4 regions of the Pseudarthrobacter sp. 902506025 genome follow, and region 3 is predicted to be linked to each of the others. Evidence: riboswitches for the same ligand, from Rfam matches in the RefSeq annotation. Region 3 holds a riboswitch; each other region holds the start of a gene.

Region 1 (7,733 bases), on a different contig from region 3:
GCCGGCCGCCCCTGCCAGGATCACCAGGAAGGACGACAGGACGGCAAGGGCGCGGGGCCAGCCGCGGGCAGCAAGCCAGCGGACCGCGGGAGCCATGGCCGAGGCCAGGATCAAGGCCACCATCACCGGGATGGTGACCAGGGGAACCCTGGTCGCGGCCGTCACCACTGCCCAGGCGAGCGCCAGTAGGGAGAGCGTCTGGACTGCCCGTATGCTTGCCCGGCCCAGGCCGTCGGTCCACAGGAGGGACATCCGGCCGCTAAAAGACCGCGGACGGGAGCGATCTGCCGCGTCCCCGTCCAGGGGTTCATTGCCTTCCATGGGCTTTCTCCTTGCTGCCGGGTGCACCTGAGGTTCCATCAGCATTAGTTGGTCAGTATGCTTACTATTGTCTGCCCACCGCAACGAGAAAGGCACCATCATGACTGAACAGAACGTCCCGGACGATGAGCTGGAAGTCGTGGAGCAGGACGACGTGCTTCTCGACGAAACTCCCGGCGCGGCGTCGTCCCTGGAACTGGACCCCGTATCGGGGGAGCCTGACAGCTACCCGGGTGCTGCCGAAAACAACCCCGACCGCTGGCAGGAGGACCCCTTGCTGCAGGACGAGGCCCTCTCCGGTGAAGAGGAGGACTTCCTGAGCGACCAGGCGCTGCGGGATGAAAGCGCCCGGGCGCGGTACCGTTCGGGCGATGAGCAGGTATCGCCGGACACCCCCACCCTGGGGGAGGCCGCAGCGGATGTCGATTTTGGGGAAGCCCCCACCGGCCTCGAGGCTGACGGCAGCGACGACGAGGAGAATTTTGGCGGCTCGCCGCTCAGCGAGTTTGAGCCCGACGACCTGGAACGCTAGCAACCCCGCGGGCCGAGCCGGCGTGGCCCGGCCGGCAGGGGAGGGAGACCCATGCAATCCAAAGAACTGCTGCTGGAGTCCTTCGACCGGCTCCCGGGCCTGGTCCGGGAGGCCCTCGACGGGCTGGACGCGGCGCAGCTGCAGCGCCGGCCGGGTGGCAACGGCAATTCCATCGCGTGGCTGATCTGGCATACGGGCCGGGTGGAGGATGCGCAGGTAGCCTCCGCTGCGGGCCTGGAACAGGTGTGGACCGCTGAAGGTTTCGTTAAGCGTTTCGGCCTTCCGCTGGGGGAACGCGACACGGGCTACGGCCACTCCAGTGAACAGGTGGACGCCGTCAGGGCGCCGCGGGAGCTGTTGCAGGAGTACTACGAAGCCGTCCACCGGCAGACCGCCAAGGTCCTGGAAGACATTGCTGATCCGGACCTGGACCGCGTGGTTGACAGGCACTGGAATCCACCTGTGACCCTCGGAGTGCGGCTGGTCAGCATTCTGGGGGACTGCCTTCAGCACATCGGCCAGGCCGCCTACGCCAAGGGGCTGCATGGCGGAACGGCAGGCGCCGGCGGTGCGTGAACTGGTGGTATTGGGCACCGCTTCCCAGGTTCCCACCCGGACCCGGAACCACAACGGCTACTTCCTGCGCTGGGACGGCGAGGGGCTGCTTTTCGACCCCGGTGAGGGAACCCAGCGCCAGATGATCCACGCCGGCGTCGCGGCCGGCCACATCACCAGGATCTGCCTCACCCATGTGCACGGTGACCACTGCTACGGGTTGCCTGGGGTCCTGTCCCGGATGGCCCTTGACGGTGTGCCACACCCCGTCCACCTGCACTATCCGGCGTCGGGTGACCCGGTGGTGCAGGCCTTGGTGGCAGTGGGTTCGCCCGGCATCGACCTGCGGCTCCACCCGCATTCGGGCGCCGGGCCCGTGGCGGACTGCCTGGAGGTGCAGCCCCTGAGGCACCGCATCGAGACCTACGGTTACCAGCTAAGGGAGCCTGACGGACGCACGTTACTGCCGGAGCGGCTCCGGGCGGCAGGAATCGGAGGGCCGGATGTGGGCCGGCTGCAACGCGACGGCGTCCTTGGGGCAGTCAGGCTGGAGAATGTGAGCGTACCCAGGCCGGGCCAGCGCTTCGCCTTCATTATGGACACCGCGCCGTGCCCGGGCGCCGAGGACCTGGCGGACGGGGCTGACCTGCTGGTCACCGAGTCAACGTTCAGTGACGACGACGACGCCCTGGCACGGCAATACCTGCACCTCACTGCCGGGCAGGCCGGGGAGCTGGCGGCCTCCGGCAGGGCCCGCACCCTGGTGCTCACCCACTTCTCCGCACGGTACGGCGACGACGTTTCCGTGCTGGAACAACAGGCGCAGGCACGGGCTCCGGGGGTTACCGTGATCGCCGCCAACGACCTTGACCGCATCCCCGTCCCACGGCGGCGGCAACCAGCGGCAGAGGCTGCGGCCCCAACAACGGCGATAGGGTTGAACCATGACGGCAGCAGCTGAATCCACGGTCACTTTCGATGGCCGTTTCGCCCGGGAACTGGCGGAACTCGCCGTGCCCTGGCAGGCCGAGGAAGCGCCCAGCCCTGAGCTCCTCGTCCTGAACGAGAAACTGGCAACGGACCTGGGCCTCGACCCGCAGTACCTGCGCAGCCCCGAGGGTGTGCGGCTCCTTGTGGGAAACCATGTGCCGGCCGGTGCCACACCCGTGGCGCAGGCGTACGCCGGACACCAGTTTGGCGGGTATTCGCCCCTGCTCGGCGACGGACGGGCCCTGCTGCTGGGCGAGGTCACTGACCGGGCCGGCCGCCTCCTGGACGTCCATCTCAAAGGTTCGGGGCGAACGCCCTTCGCCCGCGCGGGGGACGGCCGTGCCGTGGTCGGGCCCATGCTGCGTGAGTACATAGTCAGTGAGGCCATGCACGCACTGCACATTCCCACCACCCGTTCACTCGCCGTCGTGGCCACCGGCCGGCAGGTCCGGCGCGATGACATGCTGCCCGGTGCCGTCCTGGCGCGGGTTGCGGGCAGCCATTTGCGCGTCGGCAGCTTCCAGTACGCCCGCGCCACCGAAAATATGGACCTCCTGAAGCGGCTGGCGGACCACGCCATCGGCAGGCACTACCCCCACGCGGCGGATGCCGACAACCCCTACCTTGCGCTGTTCGCGGCGGTCGTCTCCGCCCAGGCGGAGCTGGTGGCCCGGTGGATGCTCGTTGGCTTCGTACACGGGGTCATGAACACGGACAACATGACCATCTCCGGGGAAACCATCGACTACGGCCCGTGCGCGTTCATGGATGCCTTCAACCCGGCCGCCGTTTACAGTTCCATTGACGTCGGCGGACGCTATGCCTATGCCAACCAGCCTGTCCTGGCCGAATGGAACCTGGCCCGGCTCGCCGAGGCCATGCTGCCGCTGATTGACAAGGACCAGGAGAAGGCCGTGGCCCCGGCAGTGGAGGTCCTGGGCAGTTTCCGGGGCCACTACAGCCAGGCATGGACCCGCGGGATGACGGCCAAGCTGGGACTGGACAGCGTCGATGAAAACGGCGCCGGGGCCCTGGTGGATGATGTCCTCGACCTTCTTAAGGACGGACCCGTGGACTACACCCTGTTCTTCCGCAACCTGGGCAAAGCGGCCCGCGGGGACCTTCGTCCCGTGCGCGGCATGGTCCTCGACCTGGCCGCCCTCGATGCCTGGCTGGACCGGTGGCAGGCGCTGCAACCTGACCCGGAGCTGATGGACAGCGTGAACCCGGCCTACATTCCGCGGAACCACCTGGTGGAAGAGGCGCTGTCCGCTGCCACCGCCGGAAACCTGGCTCCACTGCAGCAACTGCTGGAGGCGGTCAGCGCCCCCTTCACCGAGCGGCCCGGCCTGGAACGCTACCTGCAGGGGGCGCCCGACGACTTCGGCAGCTACATGACCTTCTGCGGCACCTGACCGCAGCGGGCCGCGGGGGCAAAACGACAGGAGGGTGGCAACCGGTATTCCCGGCTGCCACCCTCCTGCTTCGTCCGGGGCCGCCAAGGGCACCGGACAGTGCGAAGACTAGGCTACGCGCACAGCGGAGTAGCCGCCGAGCCAGCTGATGGAGTGCACCTGCGTGTCGAAGCCGTTGACGCCGCCGCTGACAACCTGGCCGTTGCCTGCGTAAACGCCCACGTGGCCGGAGGTGATGATCAGGTCGCCGGGGGCGGGAGCGCCTACAACGGTGCCGTACTGGAAGAACTGGGTGGGGGCCAGGTCGCCCACGGACTTGCCGACGGAACGCAGCGCCTTCTCGACCATGGCGGTGCAATCCTGCTTGACGCCCAGCTGGCCGTAGGCCGAGGCGAGGATCGCTGCGCCGGTGCCGGTGCCGGTGGTTGATGCCACGGGGGTTGCCGAGGCGTAAGACATGTTCATGCCGGTGTTCGCCGGAGCGGTGGCGGCTGCGGCCTGCACGGGTGCTGCTGCAGGGGCCGGCGCCGGGGCTGCGGTGTAGCCTGCGCCCGGAATCTGGATCTGGTCGCCCGGGTAGATGATCGAGGACAGTCCCAGGCCGTTGGCGGACAGCACGTCATTGAGGCTGACGCCGTAGGCTGAAGCGATGGCGCCAAGGGTGTCGCCGGAAACGACGGTGTGGACGTTGCCTGCTGCTGCAGCGGGGGCTGCGGCCGGGGCAGCGGGTGCCGAGGTGGCCTGGACGCTGGTCTGCTCAGTGGTGTCCGGGCCGGATACACCTGCATGGGCCGGGGCGCCGACTCCGAAGGCAATGCCGGACGCTGCAGCAACGGCGAGCGCCGGGCGGCCCAGCGAGCGGGCTTGGGATTTTGCTGTTACGGCGAGGCCCTCGAGCACAATGGAGCGGGCCGGAGTCGCGCGGTGACGGGCTGAAATGGAATTTTTTGACACGGTTGATCGCCTCTCCCATGCCTGCGGGGTGAGCTGTCGGGTTCGGGCTGGAGATACCCGGCCGGAAGCGGCTCCGCGGTAGGCGGAAGCGCATTCGACTTAACCCCTAGGCCACAATATGGCCGTGGAAACTTGGTTCCCCCGTCCCTGCCAACTGGAGCGGTTGGATCCCATGATCAGCGGCAGGGCTCGGCATGCTGACGGGAATGTCCCGTCTGAGAGGGACACCAGTCGACCATAACCCAGGTGCATCGCAATTGTCACATTTGGATAACATACGAGGTTCTTCTCTCGCATTGCGCAAACGTCTGGACATTCCAGGGCGTTCCTGGGCGGACCTCTGCTGATACTTTTCCTGTTGAGCACGGTAACAATGTGGAAACAGCAGCCTGCGTTGCGCGGGAATCCGGCGGTAAGCTTCCGGACTATGCCCCTGTTCGTGACCATCGCGAGGCTCCCTTGGCAGGGAGGCCTCCTGGCCCTTGCCCTGGCCGCAGGCACCATGCTGCCGGCGGCGGCCGACGAGCCGCCACCGCCCGGCGGGTATCCCTCCTGGGCGGACGTGCAGGAGGCGAAATCGTCCGAAGCGGCAAAAGCCGCAGAAATCGCCACCATTAATGGACTCCTGACGGACCTTGAGGCGGATTCGGAGGCAGCAGGCGGGATGGCCGTGCGCTCGGCCGCCGACTATGCCGCCGCAGACGCCGCGCTGCAGGCAGCCACCTCCCGCCTGGATACCCTGTCCGCCCACGCTGCCCGTGCCAACGCGGAGCTGGCCCGGCACCGGAAGGACATCGGTGCCCTGGCCGTCCAGTCCTACAAGACCGGCGGTACCAATGCAGGATTCTTCGTCGCGCTGGACGCCCTGGAAACCAACAGCGTCCAGGGGCTCAACCTGGTCAAGCTCGTGGGCGACAAGACTGCCACCCTGGTCGCCAATGCTGCCGCCGCCGAAAAGACGGCCACCGCCCTCACCGAACAGGAAAAAGCCGCCAGGAGCGAGCGGGAACGCCTGTCCGGGGAAGCGAAAGCAAAACTGGACGCCGCACGTTCCGCCCAGGATTCGCTGGCCCGGCGCGTCGCAGAGGAGCAGCGGCACGGCAGCGAGCTGACCGCCCAGCTCGCCACCCTGAAAGGTACGACGGCGGCCATGGAGGGTGAGTACCGCCAGGGCCAGGCCGCACTGGCCGCCTACGAGGCGGCCCAGGCGGCCAAACGTGCCGCCGCTGAGGAGCAGGCCCGCGGGCAGGCGGAGGCTGCAGCCAGGGCGGCCGCAGTGGCAGCCCGGCAGCCAAAGGCGCCCGCACCCGCTGCCGACCCTGGCCAGGCCAATCCGGCCCAACCCGGTCCGGCCCCCGGCGCCGTCAGCAATCCCGGCGTCAGCAACCCCGGCCCTCCCGCTCCGGAAGACCCGGCACCGGCCCCGCCAAGCCCTCCCGCCGTCGTCGTGCCTTCTGTTCCCGGCGGTGCGGTGAACGACCCCGCCGGGGCCAAAAGCTACGCGTCCGGACGCCTGCCCGCCTACGGGTGGGGCCAGGACCAGTTCCTGTGCCTGGCCCAGCTGTGGACCAAGGAGTCCAACTGGCTGACCACCGCCACCAACGCCTATTCCGGAGCCTATGGGATTCCGCAGGCCCTGCCCCCGGGGAAGTACGCCAGCGCCGGCGGTGACTGGCTCACCAGCTACCGCACCCAGATCGAATGGGGCCTGGGCTACATCCGCGACCGCTACGGTTCCCCGTGCGCGGCCTGGAACCACTCCGCATCCCTGAACTGGTACTGACTGACGCGTTAGGCTGTCAACATGCCAGATTTCGAACGGTTCCGTGCGCTGCTCGAAGAGGAGCGGGCGCGGCGCCTGGCACTGTTGCCGGCGCTGCGGGCGGACATCGAGGCAGCAAACTCGGCGCGCCAGGATTCCAACGTCGACGACGAGCACGATCCCGAGGGTGCCACCATCGCCTTCGAACTCTCACAGGCCTCCGCGCTCCTGAAACAGAGTTCGGCGGGCCTGGACCAGATTGAGGCGGCCCTTGCCCGGCTGGCGGCGGGGACCTATGGCACCTGCGCCGTCTGCGGGGAGCCCATCGCCGAGGGCAGGCTGGAAGCCCGCCCCTGGACCCCGTACTGCATCCGGCATGCGGCGTCCGGGCGCGGGCGGTGACCGGCACGGCGGACGTTGTGTCCGCGGCGGCGGATTTCGTGGACCGGACCCTCCAAAACGAGGGCGCCTGGTACCGGGCGGACGACGTCGGGGCCCGGCTGGGCGGGGTACTGGCCTCTTATGGTTCGTCCGTGGGGGCCGTCCGCGGGACCGTGCGTGATGCGCTGCGGAAGTTCAAGGACCTGGACCATGACGGCACGGTCATGCTGGCGTCCGCCCTGTGGGGTCAGCCGCGGCCCGGTTCCCGGCCGGTGTTCGAGCGCCGCCTGGCAGCGGTGGTGCTGCTGCAGTCACGGGTGCGGCTGCTCCGTCACTCTGACCTGACCCGGCTGGAGGGCTTCCTTCGCTCCGCGCAGGCGGCCGACCTGACCGGGCCCCTTCTTACCGACGTCCTGGTCCCGTGGCTGGCGGGGCTGGGGAAGCGCGAGCGGCAGCGGGCAGGCGTTGTCCTGGCGCGGTGGCGGGAAGACCCGGACCCCCAGCTGCGTGAGGCGGCCGGCGCCCTTGAAAAAGACTTGTCCATTTGAAACGTACCGAGGAGATCCACATGAATGAACCGTTTGACCTTGAGCGTTTTGTTGCCGCCCAAAACACCGGCGGAACCTATGAGCAGGCGCTGGGCGAGCTGCAGGTCGGCAGGAAGTCCGGGCACTGGATGTGGTTTGTCTTCCCGCAGATTGCCGGGCTGGGACAGAGCGACACGTCCCGCAAGTACGCCATTTCCTCGCTGGCGGAGGCCCGCGCCTACCTGGACCACGAGGTGCTGGGTCCGCGGCTCCTGGAGTGCGCGCTGGTCCTGGCA
Region 2 (7,733 bases), on a different contig from region 3:
GTACACCGCGCCCACTCCGGCCACCACCATGACAGCCAGTGTGGGGACCGGTCCCAGGGCATGCCGTGCCAGGTTGACCAGGCCCACCAGGCCAACCGCGGCGCCGCACACCAGGCCCGGAGCGGCGGCCCGCATCATCCGGCGCATCCTTGTCCCCATGACCTTGGCGGCTACTGCCTGCATGCCGAACGCGAAGACCACGGCCACCACCATCTGGGCGCAGGCGACCCCCACGATGCCCCACTGGGTGGCAAAGACCAGGGCCGGGAGGAGGACCACCAGGCGGACCACGGAGATCCAGATGGAAAGACCGGGCCGGCCCATCGCCTTGTAGACGTCATTGGCCCCGGCGCCCAGGGAGCGGGCGGCCGCGTACAGGGCCAGGAATACCAGCGGCGTGACCGACTCCTCCCATTGCTGCCCGAAAAGGACCGGGACCAGGACGGGCGCCACCACGGCCAGGCCCACACCTGCCGTGATGCCGTAGAGCGCCTGCACGGTGACACTCTTCAGGTAGCCGTCCCGCAGCCGCTGCCGGTCGCCCCGGACCTGCGTGTACAGGGGGAACAGGACGGTGGACAGCACAAAGAACACGTTCAGGATCAGGGCCTCCGGCAGCCGGAAGGCGAGGGTGTAGAGACCCAGGGCGTGTGCGCCCAGCACAATGCCGATGACCAGGTAGTCGACGTCGAAGATCGCCCGGGCAAGCATGGTGCTGCCGGCGACGGGGGCACCGAAGCGGACATTTTCCCCGATGGCGCTTTTGCTCACGCGCCAGATTTGCCAGGGCGCCTCGCGGCGGACCAGGAACCAGCAGGTGGCGGCATAGGCCACCGACCCGGCAGCCGTTCCGACGGCGAGTGACCAGGCGCCGTGGCCGGTGAAGGCCAGGTAGAGGGTCACCGTTCCCATGGTTGCGGCGCGCAGTACAGGAGCCGCCGTGAGCTGCCTGAACTTCAGGTCCCGGCGCATGATGGCTTCCGGGACGGCACCGCAGGCCGTGGCAAGCACCGAAACGCCAAGGACCTGCACCAGCGGGGCCACGCCGTCCAGCCCAAGGAGGTCCTCCACCGCGTCAGCAGCGAGCAGGGCCGCCACGGCCAGCAATGCGCCCAGGGCAACGGAAAGCAGCAGCGCCGACCTGGCGATGACCGGTGTCTTGGGCAGGTAGACCAACGCCTGACCCACCCCGGCATCGGCGATGGTCTCGGCGTACGCCATCAGCACCAGCGCCAAGGCGACGAGGCCGTATTCCTCAGGTGAGAGCAGCCGTGCCAGGACCACCGTGGTCACCAGCACGATCACCCTGCCCGAGGCGAAGGCCAGCCCCTGCCACAGGGCTCCCCGGACTCCCTTCCGCTCCAGTTCCCCCGGCGCGTACGTCATGGTTGCCTGTTCGTCCGGGTAAGCTCCCCCGCCGGGGATGAACCGGCCATGGCCGCACGGACTTCCGCCAGGTATTCGCCTGCCACGGTGTCCCAAGTGCGGACTGCGCCTGCGGCGGCCGTTCCGGCAGCGCAGTGGGAAGGCCCGGGCGGTTGCTTGGGGGCGGTGAGGTGCTCCACCACCTCGCGGACAAGGGCGTCCTGGCTGTCCCGAACCGCCAGCAGCGGATGTGCGGGAAGTTCCCTCGCGGCCACAGGCGTGGCCACCACGGGCAGCCCCGCGGCGAGGGCCTCCAGGACGGAGTTCCGGATACCCACGCCGTGTTCGTCCGGGAAAACCGCCACATCCGCGCCCTGGAACACGTCCAGGATGGAAGGCACGTTGGCCAGGATGTCCACCCGGGGTCCGGCCAGCGCCTGAACCGCCGGTGTGGGGCGCCGCCCTGCGATGACGAAGCGGGCGTCCGGGACCTCCCGCCACACCAGCGGCGCGATCCTGTTGACCAGTACCGTGGCGCTGTCCACGTTCGGCGCGTAGTTCAGGCTGCCTGCGAAGCACACCACCGGGGCTTTCCGCTCCCGGCGGGGACCGGTGGCCACCGCCGTGCCGTTGGGGATGCTCGTGACTGGCCTGCCGAGCGTGGCGGACCAGGCCGCTGCGTCCTGGGCTCCGACGGTCAGGAGCCTGGCCCGGGGCGGCAGCTGACGTTCAGCGCGGGCGGCCAATTGTTCGCGCAGCCGGTAGGCGGGCCGGAAGGTACGGGCGATGGCGGTGTCCATGCCGGCCCGGATGGACCAGGGGTCCACTGTCTGCAGCACCAGGGGACCGGTGACGCAGTGGGACAGGAAGAGGGCATGGGGGCCATGGATCAGGGTGGCGTCCCGGATTGCGGACAACCGGGCCGCGGCGGCGCGGGCGGACGGGGTGGACCGCCGGTGTTTTCCCAGTCCGGTGAGGCCGCCCACGGAGCGGGCAAAGGCCGAAAGTTCTTCGCGCCGGGCCAGTTCGTACACGGTATCGCAGCGGTTCCTGATCTCTGCCGGAACCGGAACAGGACCCGAGAAAGTCAGCAGCGTGACGGCAACGCCAGGGGGGAGGTGCAGGATCACTTCGTACGGGATCATCGAGCTTCCATCCCCCAGTTCCGGATCCCGGTTGGGCACGCTTTCCGTCACGTACAGGAGCTTCATTGCAAGAGTGTACTGGATCACATCGTCCCCGGAGGGTTGCTTTAGGCAACCTTGAGGGAAGCCGAAAAAGGGCGACGGCGGGAGGTCCCGCCGTCGCCCTTTCACCTGGGTGCGTGGCCTGCTACTGCCAGGCGCGCACGTAGTCCACCATCATCTGGGACGGCGCGCCGTAGGCCGGGTTCGTGGAGGAGGCGCCGACATTCAGCACGATGTACTGCGGGGCATTGCCGTCGTCGGTGGGGTAGGACTTGACCTTGACGCCGTCGAAGTACACGTCCGAGGAGTTTGCCATCCGGTGCAGGCCAAAGGTGTGGTACTCGTTGGCCCAGTTGCCGCCCACGCCGCCCTGGTTGTGGGAGCCGGAACCGGAGTGGTAGTTCACGGTCATCTTGGCCTGCAGGACCTCGGCGATGTCATTCTCGCCGGTGGCCGGCCACGACTGTCCGGTGGTCCAGAAGGCAGGCCAGTTGTAGAGGCCGTTGGCGTTGCCCGGGAACTTGATCCTGGCCTCGACGTAGCCGGTGGTGAACTGGAAGCCGGTCCCCGCCCCGCCCTTCGGGTTGGTGGATACCAGTCCGCCGGAGGTGGATGAGCTGAGCCCCAGGGCCAGGTTCCCGTTGGCCACGGAGACGTTCGCCGGGCTGGTGGAGACCTTGTTCATGGTTCCGCAACCGGGGGAGAACCAGCAGCCGGACCACTTCGCGGTGTCCAGTCCGGCCCCGTTGAACTCGTCGGCGAAGGTCATGGTCCAGTTCCCCGGGACCCCGGCGGGCGCAGGCGTCCCGGTGCTGGCCAGCTGTGCCGCCGCAGGCGCCACGGCGATGGGGGCCTCGGAGGGAGGGGCAGGGGCAGCGGGTGCCGGTACTGCTGCGGGGGCAGGTGCCGGTGCCTCTGCCGGGGAAGGAGGGGCGGCAGGAGCGGCATCAACTGCCGGGACCGGCGCTGGAGCGGGGACCCGAACGTCGGGAGTTTGGGTGGGTGCGGCGCTGCCGGCATCCTCTGCACTCGCCACCCGCGCCACGTCAGCGGTTCCGTCACCGTGGGTCAGGCCCAGGCCAAGGGAACCTGCTCCGAGGAGTGCTGCGGCAAGACCGGCGGCAAGGGGCCAGCGGCGGCGCGCCCGGGCCGGAGCACCGGACTTGGAGGCCGGGGATGTCCCGGCGGGATCTGTCTCATTTTGATAACGGTGCGCTCGTGTGGCGCTGCCTTTGCGGGGTGCGGGCATGGGGATGCTACCTCTCGTCGCCTGCGGAGTTAGCTGTCGGGTTCGAATGAGGGCATTCGGCCGCGTGCTGCGGCTTCACCCCAAGGGCAGGCGCGTGGCCGTGCCCGGGACGCTTGGGTCCCCCGCCTCTGCCTGGAATCTGGTGAATCACGGACGCGGCAGAGTTGGGCGGCATCCGGGACTGGAGCCGGCTGGGGGCGGCCCCCGGACGACCGTACACGAAAAGGGTCCAAGAATCACAATTAGGTAACGGACCTCACTGAGTTGGCGTGGCGCTCCCCAGTCGGCAAAAGTGCATTGGTAATAGGCGCCACTGACGGCAGGGTTTTCCACATGGCTGAACCTACGGCTGCTGCCCACCTCCACCGGGGCTAGCCTAGGGTCAGGCGCGAATCGCCTATCGGGTCCAAATGCACTAAGATATTGAAGTCTGTGCTGCGTCCTGCCTCCGTTCCGGCGGCAAGGCATTGCACGGAATCGCAAATGAACCTCCTGTTACGGAAATGCCGTAACCGCTTAGCCCAAAGGAGGTGGGTTCACATATGCGTCCTTACGAATTGATGGTAATCATCGACCCCGAGGTCGAAGAGCGTACCGTTGAGCCGTCGCTTCAGAAGTTCCTGAACGTCATCACCAACGATGGTGGAACCATCGAAAAGGTTGACATCTGGGGCCGTCGCCGTCTGGCTTACGACATCAAGAAGAAGTCCGAAGGGATCTACGCCGTGGTGAACTTCACTGCCAAGCCGGAGACCGCCAAGGAACTTGACCGCCAGCTGTCTCTTAACGAGACCATCATGCGCACCAAGATCACCCGCCCCGAAGAGCAGAAGGTTGTTGCTGAGTAATTCAGCACCGTCTTCATTCTTTACCCCGCAGGAAACGCACTCTTCACCCAGGATCGAACAAGGAGGCAGTAGATGGCAGGCGAGACCACCATTACGGTCATCGGTAACCTCACCAATGACCCGGAATTGCGGTTCACACCGTCAGGTTCGGCAGTAGCGAACTTCACCATCGCTTCCACCCCCCGCACCTTTGATCGCCAGTCCAACGAGTGGAAGGACGGGGAAACCCTGTTCCTCCGCGCTGCCGTATGGCGTGAAGCAGCCGAGAACGTCGCCGAATCCCTGACCAAGGGCATGCGCGTCATCGTGACCGGCCGCCTGAAGAGCCGTTCCTACGAAACAAAAGAAGGCGAAAAGCGCACCGTTATCGAGCTTGAGGTCGACGAAATCGGCCCCAGCCTGCGCTACGCCAATGCCAAGGTCAACCGCACCCAGCGCTCCGGCGGACAGGGTGGCGGCGGCTTCGGCGGCGGCAACAGCGGCGGTGGCTTCGGAGGAGGCAACTCTGGTGGAAACCAGGGCGGCAACTCCGGTGGAGGCTGGGGCGGCGGCAACCAGCAGGCTGCACAGGACGATCCCTGGGCTACGCCCGGTGTCTCCAACGCAGGCGGCTGGGGCAACGGCCCCGATTCCGAACCTCCCTTCTAAAACCCAAATAACGGCCCGGCGCCGGGACTGCCCGGGTGCGAAACGCACCCAAGGCACTGCCGCCGTCGGACCACCACCATCCCGTGGATCAATATCCACGGGCTCCCTAGAATAGGAGCTCCACGATGGCTAAGGCTGAACTCCGTAAGCCCAAACCAAAGTCCAACCCCTTGAAGGCCGCTGACATCACTGTCATCGACTACAAGGACGTAGCATTGCTGCGCAAGTTCATCTCCGACCGCGGAAAGATCCGTGCCCGTCGCGTCACTGGCGTCACGGTGCAGGAACAGCGCAAGATCGCCCAGGCAATCAAGAACGCCCGCGAAGTTGCTCTGCTGCCTTACTCCGGCGCTGGCCGCGGCTAAGGAAGGGATTAACTAACATGGCAAAGCTCATTCTGACCCACGAAGTCACCGGTCTCGGTGCTGCCGGCGATGTTGTCGAGGTCAAGGACGGTTACGCACGTAACTACCTGCTGCCCCGTAACTTCGCCCTGACCTGGTCGAAGGGTGGCGAGAAGCAGGTTGAGTCCATCAAGGCTGCCCGCGCCGCCCGCGAGCACGCTTCCCTGGAAGATGCTCAGAAGCAGGCCGCTGCACTGTCCGCCAAGCCGGTCAAGCTGGTCGTCAAGGCCGGCGAGTCCGGCCGCCTGTTCGGCACCGTCAAGCAGGGCGACGTCGCCGACGCTGTTGAGGCCGCTGGCCTTGGCAAGATCGACAAGCGCAAGGTTGAACTGCCCGCACACATCAAGTCGGTCGGTTCCTACCAGGCCAACGTCCGCCTCCACGCTGACGTTGCCGCTGTGATCGAACTGGACGTGGTGGCAGGAAAGTAATTTCCCCACTCCACGTCACGACCCCCGTCGCCGGACTCCGGCGGCGGGGGTCTTTCGTTTGTGCGGTGGTAGCCTGCTCCGGTGAACCCGAACCCCCGCCCCCGCCCCTTCCACCAAGTGGATGTTTTCGCCGGCCTGGCCTACCGTGGAAATCCGCTCGCCGTCGTGCTTGATGCCCAAGGCCTGGACGCGGCAACCATGCAGCACTTCGCCAACTGGACCAACCTTTCGGAAACCACCTTCCTGTTGCCTCCCCGGGATCCCCGCGCCGATTACCGGGTCAGGATTTTCACCGGGAGCGAGGAGTTCCCGTTTGCGGGCCACCCGACGCTGGGCTCTGCCCATACCTGGCTGGAAAGCGGAGGGGTGCCGAAGTCCGACGGCTGCGTGGTGCAGGAATGCGCGGCGGGGCTTGTCCGGATCAAGCGCGACGGCGGGAGGCTGGCTTTCGCGGCGCCGCCCCTGACGCGATCCGGCCCCGTGGAGGAGCCCGTCCGCCGGCAGCTGGCAGCGGCGCTGCGCGTGGCCCCCGGCGACATCGTCGACGCGTGCTGGCTGGTGAACGGGCCGGAATGGATCGGTGTCCTGCTGGAGTCCGCCGGGCAGGTGCTGGCCCTGGAACCGGACCACGCAGCCATGGGCGACCTAAAGATCGGCGTCATAGGGCCGCACGCTCCCGGCGTCGGCGCCGACTTTGAGGTGCGCACGTTCCTGCCCGGTGACGCGATGGCGGAGGACCCCGTCACCGGCAGCTTCAATGCCGGTGCAGCCCAATGGCTGATGGGAACCGGCAGGGCGCCGGAGCAGTATGTGGCCTCGCAGGGGACCGTGCTGGGCCGGGCCGGGCGCATCCATGTGAGCGCTGAGGGCGGGGACATCTGGGTGGGCGGCGAATCGACCACGTGCATCCAGGGAACCGTCCTGCTCTGATCAGGGTCCCGCAGAACCTCCGGGAATACTCCGCCACCTGCGGCAGTTCAACGGTATAGATGCAAACGCATGTATGATGATTTGAACGAGCACCAGGAGAATGCCATGGAAACCCGCCGCATCACCGTCCTCTCCGCAGGACTTGGCGTACCCTCATCCAGCCGGCTGCTGGCCGACCAGCTTTCAGCGGCTGCTGCGAGGCAGCTTGAGGCAGGCGGCTACCAGGTGGCCGTGGACGTCGTCGAGCTCCGCGACCTTGCGGTGGACATCGCCAACAACTTCGTCACCGGCTACGCCGCCCCGAGGCTGGCGGACGTCATCGCGGGTGTGGAGGCATCGGACGGAATCATCGCCGTGACCCCGGTCTTCAGCGCCTCCTACAGTGGCCTCTTCAAGTCCTTCATCGACGTCCTGGATCCCAAGTCGCTGGATGGCAAGGCCGTCCTGCTGGGCGCCACCGGTGGAACGGACCGGCACCAGATGGTCCTGGACTACGCTCTTCGGCCCCTGTTCAGCTACCTTCGGACGCGCATTGCGGCCACCGGCGTCTTCGCTGGGCCCCAGGACTGGGGAACCGCCGAGGAAGGCGGGGCATCCCTCGCGGACCGGATCGAACGTGCTGCCGGGGAGTTCACCCGCCTGCTGGAGGGCCTTCAGCCGGGCCGGAAGTC
Region 3 (7,733 bases):
ATTGCCAAGGCCAAGCGTCCCAGCGCCAAGGACCTCGCCCCGCTGGTGCAGGACCTCGTGACCGTCCTGGACAACCTGTCCGGGACCCTGTCCAAGGGCAAGTACCCGGACGGCAACAAGGGCAAGGCCATTGCTGCCGCCCTGCGCAAGGTCGCCGACGAGCTGGACGTTTAGGCGCCCATGACTCCCGATTCTGAACAGCTGGGCACCCCAGTGCAGGAGCAGGCCGCCAAGACTCCGGCCAAGCGCAAGGCCGGGGTGCCCGTGTGGCGCACAGGCAAGCCGGACGCTTTCCTGGCCGCGGCGGTGGACACTGCCCGGACCGCGTTGGAGGGCATCACGCCGGCGGCCACCATTGGCCCGCACCTGGCGGCCAAGAGCGAGGGCGACCGGCTGGTCACGCACCTGTTCGAGTCGAGGCTGCCCGGCTACGCAGGGTGGCAGTGGTACGCGGTGCTGACCCGCAACTCGCGCTCCAAGGTGGTAACGGTCAATGAGCTGGGCCTGCTGCCGTCCGAGGATTCGATCCTCGCCCCCGAGTGGGTGCCCTGGGCCGAACGCGTCCGCCCTGAGGACCAGCAGCAGGAGTCCGAAGCAGACGCCCCTGAAGCGAATGCCCCTGAAAAGGACAACCCTGACGAGGACGCCCCCGCAGGGGACGGCCAGGAATCAGCGGAAGAGGCCCGGGGTTCGACGGCCGACGCCGGCACCCAGGCAGGAGCCTGACCGCACCTCCGCCGGGAAACCGGCCACCCCCAGGCCGGGGACAACGAAAAACGGCGCCGTCCGGGAAGAACCCGGGCGGCGCCGTCGTACGTTATGCGTACGTGCAGGCCGTGCCTACTTCCGCAGCTCGCCCACCACGTAGTCGATGCTGGACAGCAGGGCCGAGACATCGTCCGGCTCGATGGCCACGAAGGTGGCGATGCGCAGCTGGTTGCGGCCCAGCTTCCGGTAGGGCTCAGTGTCCACGATGCCGTTGGCGCGCAGGACCTTGGCAACAGCTGCCGCATCAATTGATTCGTCGAAGTCGATGGTGGCGATGACGTTGGAGCGTTCCTCCGGGTTGGCCACGAACGGGGTGGCAAAGTCGGCGGCCTCGGCCCAGCTGTAGATGCGCCCTGCGGAGTCAGCGGTGCGCGCGGCGGCAAAGTCCAGGCCGCCGTTGGAGTTCAGCCACTGGACCTGGGCGTCCAGGGTGACCAGCGTGGACAGCGAGGGAGTGTTGTACGTCTGGTTCAGGCGGGAGTTGTCGATGGCGGTCTGGAGGTCCAGGAAATCCGGGATCCACCGGCCGCTGGCCTTGATCCGCGCGGCACGCTCGATGGCGGCGGGGGAGAACAGGCCAAGCCAGAGGCCGCCGTCGGAGGCGAAGTTCTTTTGCGGGGCGAAGTAGTAGACGTCGCTCTGGGCAACGTCCACGTCCAGGCCGCCGGCCGCCGAGGTGGCGTCCACCAGCACCAGCGATCCCTCGTCGGCCCCGGAGACGCGCGTGACCGGCGCCGCCACACCGGTGGAGGTCTCATTCTGCGGCCAGGCATAGACGTCCACGCCGGCCTCGGCCTGCGCCGCCGGACGGGTGCCGGGCTCGGATTTGATGATCGAGGAGGACTCCAGGAAGGGCGCCTTGTTGGTGGCTGCGGCGAACTTTGACCCGAATTCACCGAAGGAGAGGTGCTGGGCCTTCTTCTCCACCAGGCCAAAGCTTGCGATGTCCCAGAACGCCGTGGAGCCGCCAACGCCGAGGACCACCTCATACCCCTCCGGGGCACGGAAGAACTGGCTCAGGCCGTCGCGGACGGATCCGACCAGGTTCTTGACCGGCGCCTGCCGGTGCGAGGTGCCGAGGATGGTCTTGGACGCTGCTGCCAGGGCATCCATCTGTTCCTGGCGGACCTTTGACGGGCCGGCGCCGAACCGCCCGTCCTTGGGCAGGAGGTCGGCGGGGATCGTGATGCTGGTGTCGCTCACAGGTGCTCCAATTCGGCGGGGACGAAAACTTTGGTCCGGACGGGCGGGTAAGGGGTGGCCGGCAGCGCGCGGTGGCTGCGTGGCAGGCCTGTTCCATTCTGCCTGAAGGGCAGTGGGTGCGGGAGCCGGTGCGGGCAAAGTCCAGACAATGAGACGGTCCCGTCCAGGGGTGGCTGCGCAGGGGGCAGCTATTCGGACAAAGTCAAAATAGGCTAAGCTAGCCCCCGGACTACCTCGCGGGAACAGAGCGGTACGGTGGGACAACGCAAGGTACTGCGCTCGAGGAGCTGAGCTGGATGACGGATCTGATCGACACTACGGAGATGTACCTCAGGACCATCCTGGAGCTTGAGGAAGAAAACATCGTTGCCCTTCGGGCCCGTATCGCCGAGCGTCTGCGCCACTCCGGCCCCACGGTGTCCCAGACCATCGGCAGGATGGAACGCGACGGACTCGTCGTCGTCTCCGGCGACAGGCACCTGGAACTCACGGACACGGGCCGCAAGCGGGCCACCGAGGTCATGCGCAAGCACCGGCTGGCCGAACGCCTGCTGGCTGACGTCATCGGTTTGGACTGGGCCTACGTGCACGACGAAGCCTGCCGCTGGGAACACGTCATGAGCGAGCGCGTTGAGCGGCGCATCTACGAGATGCTGGACCACCCCACCGAATCGCCCTACGGCAACCCGATCCCCGGCCTCGCCGCCCTGGGCGGACAGCCGGCCACCGGCTCCGCCGACGCGGTCATCAGCCTGGTGGAGGCCATGAAGGGCTACGGCCCCGCCTCTGCCGTGACCATCAGCCGGCTGGCCGAACCCATCCAGGTGGAGCCCGAACTGCTGGCGCAGCTGGACGAAGGCGGGATCCGGCCCGGCGCCGCCGTTGCGCTGGAACGCGTGGGAGATTACATCTCCGTGCGGGTGTCCGGAATCGAAGGGGCACTGGAGCTGCCGCCCGAGGTTGCCGCGCATGTTTTTGTCGCCGTCACCCAGCCCTGAGCCGCGCCTCATACCCCGGCGAAGCGCTTCCACGCAAAGATAACGGAATTGTTACCTAGGGTCTTAAGGCCCTATAGTGGAACCAATCGTTGATACTTAAGCGTTACCCGATCCGGAGCCGAGCTCTGCCAGCGGATCGGGTGCATGAGTCGTTACTGGCAGAGGCGGGGGAACCACAATTGGCGGCGGGGGACTGCCTTGGGGTGAAGTCCGTCAGCAGCAAGCCTCTCCAGTGAAGGATTCTTCCGGGAATACCCCTGTGCAGAAGCTTGCCCATGACGGGCCGGGTCTTTGATCTCTCTGACCCGAATCCGACAGCTAACTCCGCAGGCTTTTCCAGAGAGGAACCCTTCTTGACCATGCAGACCTCCCGGGGCCGCCGCCGCGCGGCAGGCCCCCCTTCGGCACCCCGGGTTGTCGAAGATGTCGCAGCGGAGCGCCCCCGCGATCTGCATCGTGACGCGCGCCGCCGCCGGGGTCCGTTCCGGCAGGTGACGGAGTTTGCCGCCGCCAGCGGCATTGGCCAGAAAGCCGGAATCGCCCTGGCCGCCACCGGTCTGGTGCTGACGGTCACGGTGCCCGCCACCAGCCCCGTCATGGCCACCGATGCCGCCGGCAACGCGCCATTGGCAGCCTCCGCCGTCAGTCCGCAGCCCCAGATTTCCGCTGATATTGGCGCCCAGATCGACTTCAGCCGTTCGGCAGTGGTGACCCAGGCCGACCCCGACGGGAAGCTGAAGCAGCTCCTGAGCGCCCAGTCCGCCGGCTCCGTCACCCGGGCAGCCTCGGCCGGCACCCTGGCCGCACCGCTGGCATCCCTCACCACCGCGTCGCCCTTTGGCTACCGGGTGAGCCCCATCACCGGCGGCTCCGGAGACTTCCACCGCGGCCAGGACTTCGTGGCGCAGTGCGGAACGTCCGTCCTGGCGGCCGCGACCGGCACCGTGACCTTCGCAGGCTGGCACCAGTACGGCGGTGGGAACCGGGTGGTCATCGATCACGGCAATGGGCTGGAGACCACCTACAACCACCTGTCGTCGTTCAACGTCAAGGTGGGACAGACCGTCTCCCGCGGCGAGGTCGTGGCGCTCAGCGGCACCACGGGCGCATCCACCGGCTGCCACCTGCACTTTGAGGTCCAGGTCAACGGCGAAGTGGTCGATCCCATGGGCTGGCTGTAACCGAATGAGTGTGCACTCTCAGATCGCAGCGACCTGCCGTGACCTGAATGTGACATTGAAACAAAACTGCTGTACCGTCTAACTCGCGTCAACTTTTCCGAAGTTGACGCTCTTGAGTGGATTGCCTAACTCTGCCACCGCTCAAGGTCCGTTCGCATTTCATCGTCTGGCAGGGGCGGGGGAACCAATTTTGGCCTTCATTTCCTGAAGGCCTTGGGGTTAAGTCATGAGCTTCCCAGGAAGCAGAGTGGCCGGGTGACTCCCATCCGAATCCGACAGCTCACCTCGCAGGCATTGGGAGAGGCTACCTTCGTGTCTTCACGCCATCATTCTGCGCGCCACCGTGCGCAAACAGTTCGCACCAACCCCCTGGACGCCGTGTCCAAGGCCGTCAGTGCAAATGCCGGGACCGTAGGCCGCCAGGCTGCCGTTGTGGCAGCCGCATCGGGCCTTATCCTGAGCATGGGCCTGCCCGCCACCGCAGCTGACACCACCGCTGGTGTCTCCGCATCCACCGAGTCCGGTTCGGCCCAGACGGCCCTCGCCGTCACCGCCGCCCCCACGGCTACGGTTTCCTTCGAGCGTCCCGCCGTCAAGACCACCGCAGCTCCGAAGGTGGAAGCGGTGCGTCCCCAGTCCATCGCCCCGGCCGTGCGCGACGCCGCTGCCACCGCAGGCCAGGACGCGGCCCCTGCCGCCAAGGCTGCCGAGACTGTCTCCGCCGCAACCTCCGGTATTGCAGCAATCGCCTACACCGGCATCGGCCACTCCTACGTCTGGGGCGGCACCAGCCCCGTCACCGGCTGGGACTGCTCCGGGTTCGTCCAGTGGGTCTACGCCCAGGCCGGCATCAGCATCCCCCGCACCAACGCGTGGAACATCATGACCCCCACCTCCACCCCGCAGCCGGGCGACCTTGTGGTCCAGAACGGCGGCGCGCACGTGGGCATCTACGTCGGCAACGGCATGATGGTCAGCGCACTCAACCCTTCCCAGGGCACGCTGCTCCACTCGCCTGCAGCCACCGGTACCTCGTCGTACTACCACCTCAACAAATAGTTCTTGGGCTTCACGCTCCAAGGGCTATTTCTTTGCCCAAAGCTTTTTCGCTAGAAACCACATCCCCGTTCGGGATGCGCCGGCGTACCCCCAAGATGCCGGCGCATCCAGCTTCCCTTTGCCTGCCTACACGCGGTTCGAAGGAAAAACGAAAGAGAGAACTGATGACGACTCGTGCTACCGCACGGCACCGCGCCGAGGTCACCAAAACCAACTCGATCTCTGTCATTGCCAAAGCTGTCAGCGACAACGCCGGTGGCATGGGCCGCCAGGCTGCTGTCATCGCTGCTGCTTCCGGCCTGGTCCTGACCAGCGGCATTGCGGCCAACGCCGCCGACACCAACGTCAAGCGCGATTCCGCTCCCGCATCCCAGATGGAAGTTGAATCCGTCGTCGACGCCCCGATCTCCGCGGCTTCCACCATTGCCATCAGCTACGAGAAGCCTGCCGTTACCACCACGCCGGCTCCCGTCGCCGAGCCTGAGCCCGAGGTTCAGGTACAGGAAGCTGCACCTGCCGCCCAGCCGGCTGCTCCCAAGGTCACAGCCAAGGTTGCCACGGCTGCCGCTCCGGCCGCCCCTGCAGCCCAGGCTTCGGCCAGCGGCAAGGGTGCTGCCATCCTGTCCGCAGCCTACGCGCAGCTCGGTGTCATGCAGGACTGCACCATGCTGGTGACCAACTCCCTGGCCGCCGTGGGCATCCACTTCCACGACTGGCCGGCCGGTTACCTGTCCCTGGGCCGCACCGTGAGTGCAGCCGAAGCGCAGCCGGGCGACCTTATCTACTACGCCAACGGCGGCTCGGGCATGGCCCACATCGCTGTGTACGCCGGCAACGGCATGGCCGTCCACGGTGGCTACAACGGAAACCAGACCGTGGTCTTCAGCGCGAACGTGGGTTCCGGCCCCGTCTTCATCCGCGTCAACTAAGCATTCCAGTGGCGGCCTGATCCAGCGCAGGCCGCGAATTGGGCAAGGGACCCCCGCCACCAGGCGGGGGTCCCTTGCGCTTTAGCGGGCTTCTCAAGTGGAGCCCTTGCCTTTCCCGTCTTCGGACCCGATTAGGCTCCGGGGCGGCGATTACCTGATTCTGCATTTCTTTGTTTACTCTTGTGATGTCGATCCATAGCCCGGACATGCCGGGGGCAGCCGGCCCTCGTGCCCCTGACGGGTGCGGCCGTGAAGAGGTAAGTGCATGCGCACTCTCGTTCTGAATGCTGGATATGAACCGCTGGCGGTTATCACTTTCCGCCGGGCGCTGGTGCTTGTGCTCACGGGCAAGGCAAGCGTGGTGGCCGAAGGGGATGACCCGGTGGTAGGGCCCACCGACGTCCTGGGCCGCCCGTCCGTGATCCTCCTCAACCGCTACATCCGGCCCCGGTACAACCACTCGACGGCAGTCAGCCGCAGGGGTGTGCTCCGGCGCGACGGACATAAATGTGCCTACTGCGGCAAGGCGGCGCACACAATCGACCACGTTCACCCGAAGTCCCGGGGCGGTGCCGATTCATGGGAGAACCTTGTGGCCGCCTGCCTGCGGTGCAACAACGTCAAGGGCGACCACACTCCCGCGGAAATGGGCTGGACCCTTCGGTTCGTGCCCGAGCCGCCGCACGGAACGATCTGGCAGATCAAGGAACTGGAGAAGCCGACGCCGGCGTGGGATCCGTTCCTGCTCCCGGAGCGCGCCGCCTGACGCCCTCGCGCTGCCCGGCAGCCCAGCTGATCGCTAGGCTGGGGGAGTGCAAAAGAGCATGTTGGTTTTCGACGCCCTGATCCTCGCCGGGGGACGGTCATCCCGGCTGGGCGGGGTACCCAAGCAGTCCCTGGTCTTCCAGGGCCAGACCCTCCTCGAGCGTGCCGTGGCCGCGGCAGCCGGGGCCCGCCGCACCGTGGTGGTCGGTGATGCGGGATCCCTGCCGGGAGAGTCCGGGGCCGCGGGTCTGGCGGCCCCGTCAACCCGGCCGTCCACCCTGCTGATGTGCCGCGAGGAGCCGCGGTTCGCCGGGCCTGCTGCCGCAATAGCCGCAGGCCTGGCCGCGCTGGCCAAGGGAGGCGAAGGGGCGCCCTACTGCCTGGTGCTGGCGTGCGACATGCCGCTGGCCTTCCAGGCGGTGGCTGTGCTGAAGGATGCCCTGACGCGCACCGATGTGGCGGACGGTGGGGGCGGCGTGATGGCTTGTTCCGGGGATGGCAGGGCCCAGCCCCTGGCAGGTTTTTACAGCATGGCTGGGTTAACAAAAGCCTGCGCGGACCTGGCAGCCCGCAACGCCCTGGTCAACGGATCCGTGCGGGCGCTCCTTGCTAGTCTGGACGTGCAGCTTGTCACGGTACCCGCCGGGTCCACATCCGATGTGGATACCTGGGACGATGCTGCCGCGCTGGGGATTTCCGCCGGGAACCAGCGCGCGGGCCAGGACCGGTTCATGGGCGGAGCTAACGTGGGAGGCAAGTCGTGAAAAGCCAGGACGAGACGCTGGAAGAGTGGTGCAGGGCGCTTCTCCAGGCCTACAAGCTTGAAGATG
Region 4 (7,733 bases), on a different contig from region 3:
AGCCGGAACTGGCGCCCGCTCGTCCTGATCGGCGGTGCGGCGGGGGTCTCCATCATGGCCACCACCTTTGGCAAGAAACTGGTGGGCCGCACCCGCCCGGACCATGCGGACGCGGTGCCCCCCTACGAGGATTCACCCTCCTTCCCCAGCGGCCACACCCTGAATACCACCGTGGTGATCAGCCTGGTGGTGTACCTCATCTGCCTCCAGTTCAACACCATGCTGGTGCGCGTCACCGCCATCACGGCCGGCGCGCTCTTCATCATCGCCATGGGGCTCAGCCGCGTCTTCCTAGGCCACCACTGGCTGACGGACGTCATGGCAGGGTGGCTGCTGGGCCTCACCTGGGTGGGCGTCGTGATCCTGGCCCACAGGCTGTTCCACCTGGTCCGCAGGCGGGAGCACGCCGGTGCGGCTCCGTCGTTCGACCGTCCGATCGTCCGTGACGTGGTGGCAGAGGAAGTGCACCACCACGGCGGGGACGGCAACGAGCATGCCCACGGCAGCCACAACAAGGACACCGCCGGATGATAGTTTTGGGGGATGCGTACTCTCGTTGTTGACCACCCTCTGGTCGCCCACAAGCTCACCGTCCTGCGGGACAAGAACACGCCGTCGCCGGTCTTCCGCCAGCTGACGGAAGAGCTGGTGACCCTGCTGGCCTACGAAGCCACGCGGGAGGTCCGCACGGAGCCCGTCACCATCGAAACCCCCGTCAGCACCACCATTGGCACGGCGTTCACCAAGCCCACCCCGCTGGTAGTCCCCATCCTCCGCGCAGGCCTGGGCATGCTGGAGGGCATGACCAAGCTGGTCCCCACCGCCGAGGTTGGCTTCCTGGGCATGGCCCGGGACGAGGAGACGCTGGACATCATCACCTACGCGGAGCGCCTGCCGGAGGACCTGACCGGCCGCCAGGTATTCGTCCTGGACCCCATGCTGGCCACCGGCGGTACGCTGCGCGAGGCCATCAAGTTCCTGTTCAAGCGGGGCGCGTCCGACGTCACCTGCATCTGCCTGCTGGCTGCCCCGGAGGGCCTGGCCAAGCTGGAGGAGGAACTGGGCGACGCAAACGTGCACATCGTCCTGGCCTCCATCGACGAGAAGCTCAATGAGAAGTCCTACATCGTTCCCGGCCTGGGTGATGCAGGCGACCGCCTGTACGGCATCGCAGGGTAGCCTTCCCCCTTTTCCGGCAGGATCACCGCCGCTAGCCTGTGCGGATGGACTGGAAACTCGAACTTGTCTTTGTCCCCGTGTCCGACGTCGACCGCGCCAAGGATTTCTACGTCAACAGGGTGGGCTTCAACGCCGACTATGACGAGCGGCCTTCGGACGACATCCGCTTTGTGCAGCTGACGCCGCCCGGATCCGCCTGCTCCATCTGTTTGGGGGAGGGGCTGGTGGACGCACCTCCGGGCACGGGGTCAAACCTGCAGCTGGTGGTGGACGACATCCAGGCCGCACACGACCACCTGAAGAACAACGGAGTGGACGTCAGTGATATCGAAGTGCTGCCGTGGGGCCACTTCGTGTACTTCGCCGATCCGGACGGCAACAAGTGGTCCGTCCAGTACATCCCGTGGCGGAACGCCGGGCCGGACGCAACCGAAAGCACCGCAACCACAGGCGCCGCAACCGAAACCACCGCGACCCTAACGTCCGCACCATAGGGCGCTGCAGCTTAAACCACCAGGGTTAAGGCAGCCTGGGGTTAAAACACCACTGCCCGCATCCGTTTGGATGCGGGCAGTGGTGATGCTGCAATGCTCTGCTGTGCCCCTGCCCAAGGCGTACGACGGCGGAGAGCCGGGACGCGCCGTCGGCCGCGGTCAATGCGGGGCAGGCTCCGCGGAGGGTGGTCCTTCGACGCGCAGCCGCGGGAGAGAGGTGCCTAGTACCAGTTGTGCGCCAGGTGGAAGTTCAGTGCGCCGCAGGGGGACTGGTAGCTCTTCTTGATGTAATCCAGGCCCCAGTTGATCTGGGTGCGGTAGTTGGTGAGGTAGTCCGCGCCGGAGCTGGCCATCTTCTCGGCCGGGAGGGACTGGACGATTCCGTACGCCCCGCTGCTGGGATTGGTGGCCGTGGTGGTCCAGTCGGATTCCTTCGTCCACAGGGTCTGCAGGCACTGCATCTGGTCCGGTCCCCAGCCGAATGTGGCCAGCTGGCTGGCGGCGTAGGCCTGGGCGCCGGCGGGGTCGTTGACCGCGACGGCGGGTGCCGGCTCAGGAGCCGGGGCGGGCTCGGGTGCAGGTTCCGGTGCCGGTGCAGGCGCTGGCGCGGCCGGCGCGGGGGCGGCGGGTGCCGGGGCCGCGGGAGCGGGCTCCGCCGCCTGCGGTGCCACTGCGATTGCGGCGGGAGCGGGGCTCTCCACCGGGTTGGAGCGGATGTCGCTCTTCTCGATGCTCATCTGGGCATCGGACGCTGCCTGGGTTGCCTGGGTCGATGACACCGGGGCCATGCTGCTGGTGGCCTGGCCGGCTGCGCCGACCCCAACCAGAACCGCGCAGGATACTGCGAGGATTCCGGCCCTGCGGCCGAGGGTGTTTTTCTTTGCCTGCTGCGTGGCCTTATGTTTAGCCTTGGCATGCAGGCGTGCTTCTGCCGTGTTTTTGGACATGATTGATCGCCTCTCACACCTGCGGAGTTAGCTGTCGGGTTCGGATGAGGGCATCCGGCCGTACGGAAAAATCACGTACTGGCTTAACCCCAAGGGCATTCATTGCCCGGGACGGTGGGTCCCCCGCCTCTGCCGTTGCTCAATCGGAAATCCGGGGAAGCGGCAGAGCTTGGCGTCAACCCGGGATATGCGGCCCGAACGGGGACCGCACCCAATCGACGGTACAGGAAGATTAAGTGAAAGTCACATTTAGGTAACGGAAGTCACGGCTGGCAGCGCGTCGGGTTGTGTGACTGCGGAGGGAGTATCCCCGTAATGGACTGCCCGGGCCCCGGGCACCCTTCACCCCGGGCACTCGCGTGCCAGAGCATCATTCGGCCGGGTCCCCGGGGCGTCCTCCGCTAGTGGCCGGTCAGTTCGTAGACCGTAGTGCCGCCAACGATCTGCGACGTGAAATTGGCTGCCACCCACTCAGCGATCCGGGTGGCAGCGTCCGAACCGGTGGTGGAGCGCATGGCTCCGCCACCGATAAAGTAATGGATCTCTCCCCGGGCTACCAGGTCCTGGAACTGCGCCAACGTGGGGGAGGGGTCGGTGCCGTTGAAGCCGCCCACCGCCATGACCGGCAGTTCCGTTGCCAGTTGGTAACCCGCGGCGTTGTTGGAGCCCACCACGGCCGCGGCCCAGGTGTAGCTTGAGGCGCTGCTCTTGAGCGCGGCGACCAGGTCAGCCGACGGCGTGGGCGCACCCAGGAGGCCACCCACGCCACCCCCGCGGCCACCCGCGAAGCCCGTGCCGCCCTGGGCGTTCGGCTGCCGGAAGCCGTGCCCCGTATTGCCTTGTGCCGTACTGCCCGGGTTTGTGTTGCTTTGCCCCGCAATACTTGAACCGCCGGTGCTGTTCGGGCCGGACCCGTTCCGGCTGTTCCGGACGCCGGCGGGAGCACCGCCCGGCCCAGCGCCGAAGCCGGCCGTGGGGCCGGCACTGACGATTGCCCCGCTGTGCGCTGTGGACGCCGTGGAGATGGAGTAGGCCAGCGGTCCGGCGAGCGACGCCGTGATGGCCAGGGCCGCCGTCGCCCGCTGCACCGAACGCATGCCCAGGAACTTGCTGAAGCCCGCTCCTGCTGCCCCGGCCAGCCCGCCTGCAAGGACCACCCAGCGCAGCCAGGGGCCGTAGGCCGAGGTGGTGCCGAGCAGGGAGAACGCCGTCAGGGCTGCCGCGGCCACTGCGGCCGCGAGCACGATTGCGGCGGCCGCCTGCTGCCTGTGCTGCCACAGCAGGACTGCGCCCAGGCCGGTCAGCCCGGCGATGCCCGGCGCCAGCGCCACGGCGTAGTAGGGGTGGATGATGCCCGCCATGAAGCTGAACACCAGGCCGGTCACCAGCACCCAGGAGCCCCAGACCAGCACGGACGCGCGCACCGGATCCGTCCGCGGTGCCCGTCGGCCGACCCACAGCAGGCCGGCCGCAAGGATCAGGGCGGAGGGCAGCAGCCAGGCGATCTGGCCACCGAACTCGTTGTTGAACATCCGGAACAGGCCGGGAACGCCCCAGCCGTTGCCGCCGCCCACGCTGCCCGTTTCGTCGCCCGTCAGCCTGCCCAGTCCGTTGTAGCCGAGGGTCAGCTCCAGGATGGAGTTGTCCTGCGAACCGCCGATGTAGGGCCGCATGCCGGCCGGCGTCAGCTGCACGGCCACGAGCCACCAGCCCGCGGAAACCACCATCGCCGCCCCGGCCGCGGCCAGCCGCAGCAGGCGCCGGCCCAGCCTGCCCGGCCCCGCAACCGCGTAGGCCACGGCAAAACCGGGAACCACCAGCAGGACCTGCAGTTGCTTGGCCAGGAATCCAAAGCCCAGGAACACCCCGGCCAGCAGGAGCCAGCGCAACCGGTCCTCCTGGACCGCGCGGAGGACCGCGTACGCGGCCGCCGTCATGAGCAGCACCAGCAGGGCATCCGGGTTGTTGAACCGGAACATCAGCGTGGCAACCGGGGTGAGGGCCAACACCGCGGCTCCCAGCAAGCCCGCCCGGTGGGCAGCGGTGGCATCTCCGGTGGCGTGCACCGCGGTCCGGCGCACGGACAGGTAGAGCAGCCAGGCGGCCGCTACGCCCATCAGCGCCTGAGGAACCAGGATGCTCCACGGGTTCAGCCCAAACAGCCGGACCGACAACCCCATGACCCACAGGGACGCCGGCGGCTTGTCCACCGTGATGGAGTTGGCAGCGTCCGAGGAACCGAAGAACCAGGCCGTCCAGTCCTGCGAACCCGCCTGGGCCGCGGCGGAGTAGAAGGCGTTGGCCCAGCCGGACGCCCCGAGATTCCACAAGTACAGCGCCGCCGTGCCCGCCAGCACCGCTGCCAGTTCGAGGTTCCGCCGTCGGCCGAGGGGATCCCGGCGCCGGCTGCCGGGCCTGGTCCCCCGGGCCGTGGTGGCCCCGCCCCCTCCCGACGCGTGATGCAGGCGGGGGCGCGTGGACCCGGTTGTTGGGCCTGAAGTCATGGAGCTGGGGTAGCGGCTGGCCATGGCGGGCTACTTGGCCAGGTCGTAGACGGTGGAATTGCCCACGGTCTGGGCCTGGAAGTTGGCCTGCACCCAGGCCGCCACCTCCGAGTTGCCGCCCCGGCCGCCCATCCCGCCACCCATGCCGCCGCCCTGGATGTAATATCCGATCTCGCCCTTGGACACCATGTCCTGGAACTGGGCGAGCGTGGGGTACGGATCCCCGCCGTTCCAGCCGCCGAGTGCGATGACGTTGGTGTTCGTGGCAAGTTCCAGGCTTGCTGCCTGGCTGGCGCCGGAGACGATCGCGGACCACTTCGTGGTGGTGGAGGAGAGCAGCGCGGTCACTGCGGCATCGGCCGTTCCCTCACCGGGGCCGCCGGCCCCGCCGGGACCACCGGCGCCGTCGGCTGCGCCGCCCATTCCGTTTGCGGGGTCAAACCTGTCGGTTCCGGTGGCGGCGTCCGTACCGCCGGTGCGGTCGCCGCGGAAATCAGCTGCCCGGTTCCCAAAGCCGCCTGCCGCCGAACCTGCCGGCCCCGACGTCGGAATGGAACCCGAATGCGCGGACGCTGCGGTGGCCACGGTCCAGGCACCCGCCCCGAGTCCTCCGGCCAGGAGGGATATGACGACGACGGCGACAGCGCCCGCGCGCCGGAACCGTCCGGCGGTGCCGAGGCCGTCAACGCGGAGCAGCAGGCCGGCGGCGGCAAGGACGCCAAGGACGATGACGACGATGCGCAGCCAGGGGAGCCAGGACGCGTCGCGGCCCAGGAGGACAGCCGACCAGATGGAGGTGCCCAGGACCGTTGCGGCCAGGACAATCCTGGCCGGCCAGGACGCCCGGCCGCGCCAGAGTTCCACGGCACCGGTTCCCACCAGTGCCGCGATCGCAGGTGCCAGCGCCACAGAGTAGTAGGGGTGGACAATGCCGCTCATGAAGCTGAACACACCCGCGGTGACCAGGAGCCAGCCGCCCCACAGGATCAGCGACGCACGGCCCATCGAGGTGCGGACTTCCCGCCGGGTGAACCAGAGGCCGGCAACCAGCAGGACGAGGGCGGCGGGCAGCAGCCAGGACACTTCGCCGCCAAAGCTCGTCCCGAACATCCGCAGCAGGCCAGCAGCGCCGCCGAATCCACTGTTGCCGCCGCCGAAACCGCCGCCGGCGCCGCCGGGCCCGCCGGCCGCTCCGCCGCCGGGCATGCCTTCACCCGAGCCGGTGATGCGGGCCAGGCCGTTGTAGCCGAAGGTCAGCTCCAGGAAGCTGTTGGTGGTGGACCCGGCCATGTACGGGCGGGCTGAAGCCGGGGTCAGCTGGAAGAGGGCGATGTAGCTGCCGGCCACCACGATGATGCCTCCCAGTGCGCCCACGAGGTGTGCCAACCGGCGGCCGATCGGGGTGGGGGCGGCCCACAGGTAGGCCAGTCCCAGCGCCGGAACGACCAGGAAGCCCTGCAGCATCTTGGTGAGGAAAGCCAGTCCGATCACGGCTCCGGCCGCAACAAGCCACTTCCAGCCAGCCCGTTCGGTGGCCCGGATGGTGAAGTATGCCGCCAGTACCAGGCACAGGGTGAGCATGGCGTCGGGGTTGTTGAACTTGAACATGAGCGCAGCCACGGGCGTCAGCGCCAGCGCGGCGCCGGCCAGCAGCCCTGCGGCCGGTCCTGAGACCCTCTTGACCGCCAGGTAGAGGACGCCGACGGCGGCCACGCCCATGAGTGCCTCGGGCACCAGCATGCTGAGGGACGAGAATCCGAAGATGCGGCCCGCCAGGGCTGGAATCCATAGTGCCGCCGGGGGCTTGTCAACCGTGATGGCGTTTCCGGCGTCGAGCGAACCGAAGAGGAACGCGGTCCAGTCCTTGGTGCCCGCCTGGATGGCGGCGGCGTAGAACGAGTTCCCGTAGCCGGTGGCTGCAAGGTTCCACAGGTACAGGACCGCCGTGGCCACCAGGAGCGCGGCGGCCGAGGGGCGCACCCAGCGCGGTTGGCTGCCGAACGCGTAGCGCGTCCAGCGTGGGGTGGGTTGTGGAGCTCCTGTGGCAGAGGCCGGGCCACCGGCGTTTGCGGGCAGCGGTGCGGCAGTTGAGCCGGCGCCTGCCGGTGAGATGGTGGAGGTCATGGTGCACCCGTTTCTGTGGAGGTGGTCGGCCTGGGTTGTCTTGTTGGTGCCGGCTCCCCGGAAGACCCAGAGCCGGAAAAGCAGGAACCGCACTGCCGTGGCCGCCAGGTTCGCCGCGACCACGGTGAGGACTTCCATCCACCGGTCGGGCGTCGTGGTCCGGTGGACCAGGGCGAGCGCCCCGGAAGTGAGCACCAGGCCGATGCCGAACACAATCAGCCCCTCAAAATGGTGCCGGACCGGGTTTCCGCCCTGGATCCCGAACGTGAAGCGCCGGTTGGCCCCGGTATTGGCCACGGCCGTGACCAGCAGGGCCAGGAAGTTGGCCAGCTGCGGATCCATGAAGCCCCGGCAGAACAGGAAGATCAGCAGGTAGGCCAGCGTTGAGGCGGCGCCGATGGCGGCGAACCGGACCAGTTGGCCGAACAGGCTGCTGCCGTGGGTCTGTTCGCCAGCCCGCGACGACGCCGGGAGCGGACCCCTGG

What was found. A riboswitch is a leader RNA that binds a small molecule or an ion and turns the genes downstream of it on or off. The one in region 3 is predicted to bind cyclic di-AMP.
Region 1: it holds a riboswitch for cyclic di-AMP, as region 3 does, so the genes downstream of both, AB0280_RS03705 (C40 family peptidase) here and AB0280_RS18735 (C40 family peptidase) in region 3, are expected to answer to the same signal.
Region 2: it holds a riboswitch for cyclic di-AMP, as region 3 does, so the genes downstream of both, AB0280_RS11625 (glycoside hydrolase family 16 protein) here and AB0280_RS18735 (C40 family peptidase) in region 3, are expected to answer to the same signal.
Region 4: it holds a riboswitch for cyclic di-AMP, as region 3 does, so the genes downstream of both, AB0280_RS19670 (hypothetical protein) here and AB0280_RS18735 (C40 family peptidase) in region 3, are expected to answer to the same signal.

What each region holds. Positions count from the first base shown of each region.
Region 1 is NZ_JBFBKW010000001.1:819,179-826,911, reverse strand. Features, by position in the region: gene AB0280_RS03730 (AI-2E family transporter) at 1-321, opposite strand, end outside; gene AB0280_RS03725 (hypothetical protein) at 422-853, shown strand; gene AB0280_RS03720 (mycothiol transferase) at 905-1,429, shown strand; gene AB0280_RS03715 (ribonuclease Z) at 1,422-2,369, shown strand; gene AB0280_RS03710 (protein adenylyltransferase SelO) at 2,353-3,813, shown strand; gene AB0280_RS03705 (C40 family peptidase) at 3,922-4,767, opposite strand; cyclic di-AMP (ydaO/yuaA leader) riboswitch at 4,771-4,942, opposite strand; gene AB0280_RS03700 (coiled-coil domain-containing protein) at 5,195-6,550, shown strand; gene AB0280_RS03695 (TraR/DksA family transcriptional regulator) at 6,572-6,931, shown strand; gene AB0280_RS03690 (DNA alkylation repair protein) at 6,928-7,458, shown strand; gene AB0280_RS03685 (DUF1810 domain-containing protein) at 7,479-7,733, shown strand, end outside.
Region 2 is NZ_JBFBKW010000005.1:88,236-95,968, forward strand. Features, by position in the region: gene AB0280_RS11615 (oligosaccharide flippase family protein) at 1-1,386, opposite strand, end outside; gene AB0280_RS11620 (glycosyltransferase) at 1,383-2,576, opposite strand; gene AB0280_RS11625 (glycoside hydrolase family 16 protein) at 2,698-3,801, opposite strand; cyclic di-AMP (ydaO/yuaA leader) riboswitch at 3,805-3,956, opposite strand; gene rpsF (30S ribosomal protein S6) at 4,344-4,649, shown strand; gene AB0280_RS11635 (single-stranded DNA-binding protein) at 4,722-5,297, shown strand; gene rpsR (30S ribosomal protein S18) at 5,423-5,662, shown strand; gene rplI (50S ribosomal protein L9) at 5,680-6,132, shown strand; gene AB0280_RS11650 (PhzF family phenazine biosynthesis protein) at 6,214-7,062, shown strand; gene AB0280_RS11655 (FMN reductase) at 7,168-7,733, shown strand, end outside.
Region 3 is NZ_JBFBKW010000012.1:84,371-92,103, reverse strand. Features, by position in the region: gene AB0280_RS18760 (cold-shock protein) at 1-174, shown strand, start outside; gene AB0280_RS18755 (DUF3027 domain-containing protein) at 181-726, shown strand; gene serC (phosphoserine transaminase) at 841-1,971, opposite strand; gene AB0280_RS18745 (metal-dependent transcriptional regulator) at 2,268-2,969, shown strand; cyclic di-AMP (ydaO/yuaA leader) riboswitch at 3,107-3,318, shown strand; gene AB0280_RS18740 (M23 family metallopeptidase) at 3,329-4,150, shown strand; cyclic di-AMP (ydaO/yuaA leader) riboswitch at 4,279-4,458, shown strand; gene AB0280_RS18735 (C40 family peptidase) at 4,529-5,209, shown strand; gene AB0280_RS18730 (NlpC/P60 family protein) at 5,374-6,138, shown strand; gene AB0280_RS18725 (HNH endonuclease) at 6,404-6,904, shown strand; gene mobA (molybdenum cofactor guanylyltransferase) at 6,951-7,667, shown strand; gene AB0280_RS18715 (DUF6457 domain-containing protein) at 7,664-7,733, shown strand, end outside.
Region 4 is NZ_JBFBKW010000014.1:12,049-19,781, forward strand. Features, by position in the region: gene AB0280_RS19655 (phosphatase PAP2 family protein) at 1-531, shown strand, start outside; gene upp (uracil phosphoribosyltransferase) at 544-1,179, shown strand; gene AB0280_RS19665 (glyoxalase superfamily protein) at 1,224-1,673, shown strand; gene AB0280_RS19670 (hypothetical protein) at 1,895-2,620, opposite strand; cyclic di-AMP (ydaO/yuaA leader) riboswitch at 2,626-2,787, opposite strand; gene AB0280_RS19675 (ArnT family glycosyltransferase) at 3,022-5,124, opposite strand; gene AB0280_RS19680 (glycosyltransferase family 39 protein) at 5,155-7,733, opposite strand, start outside.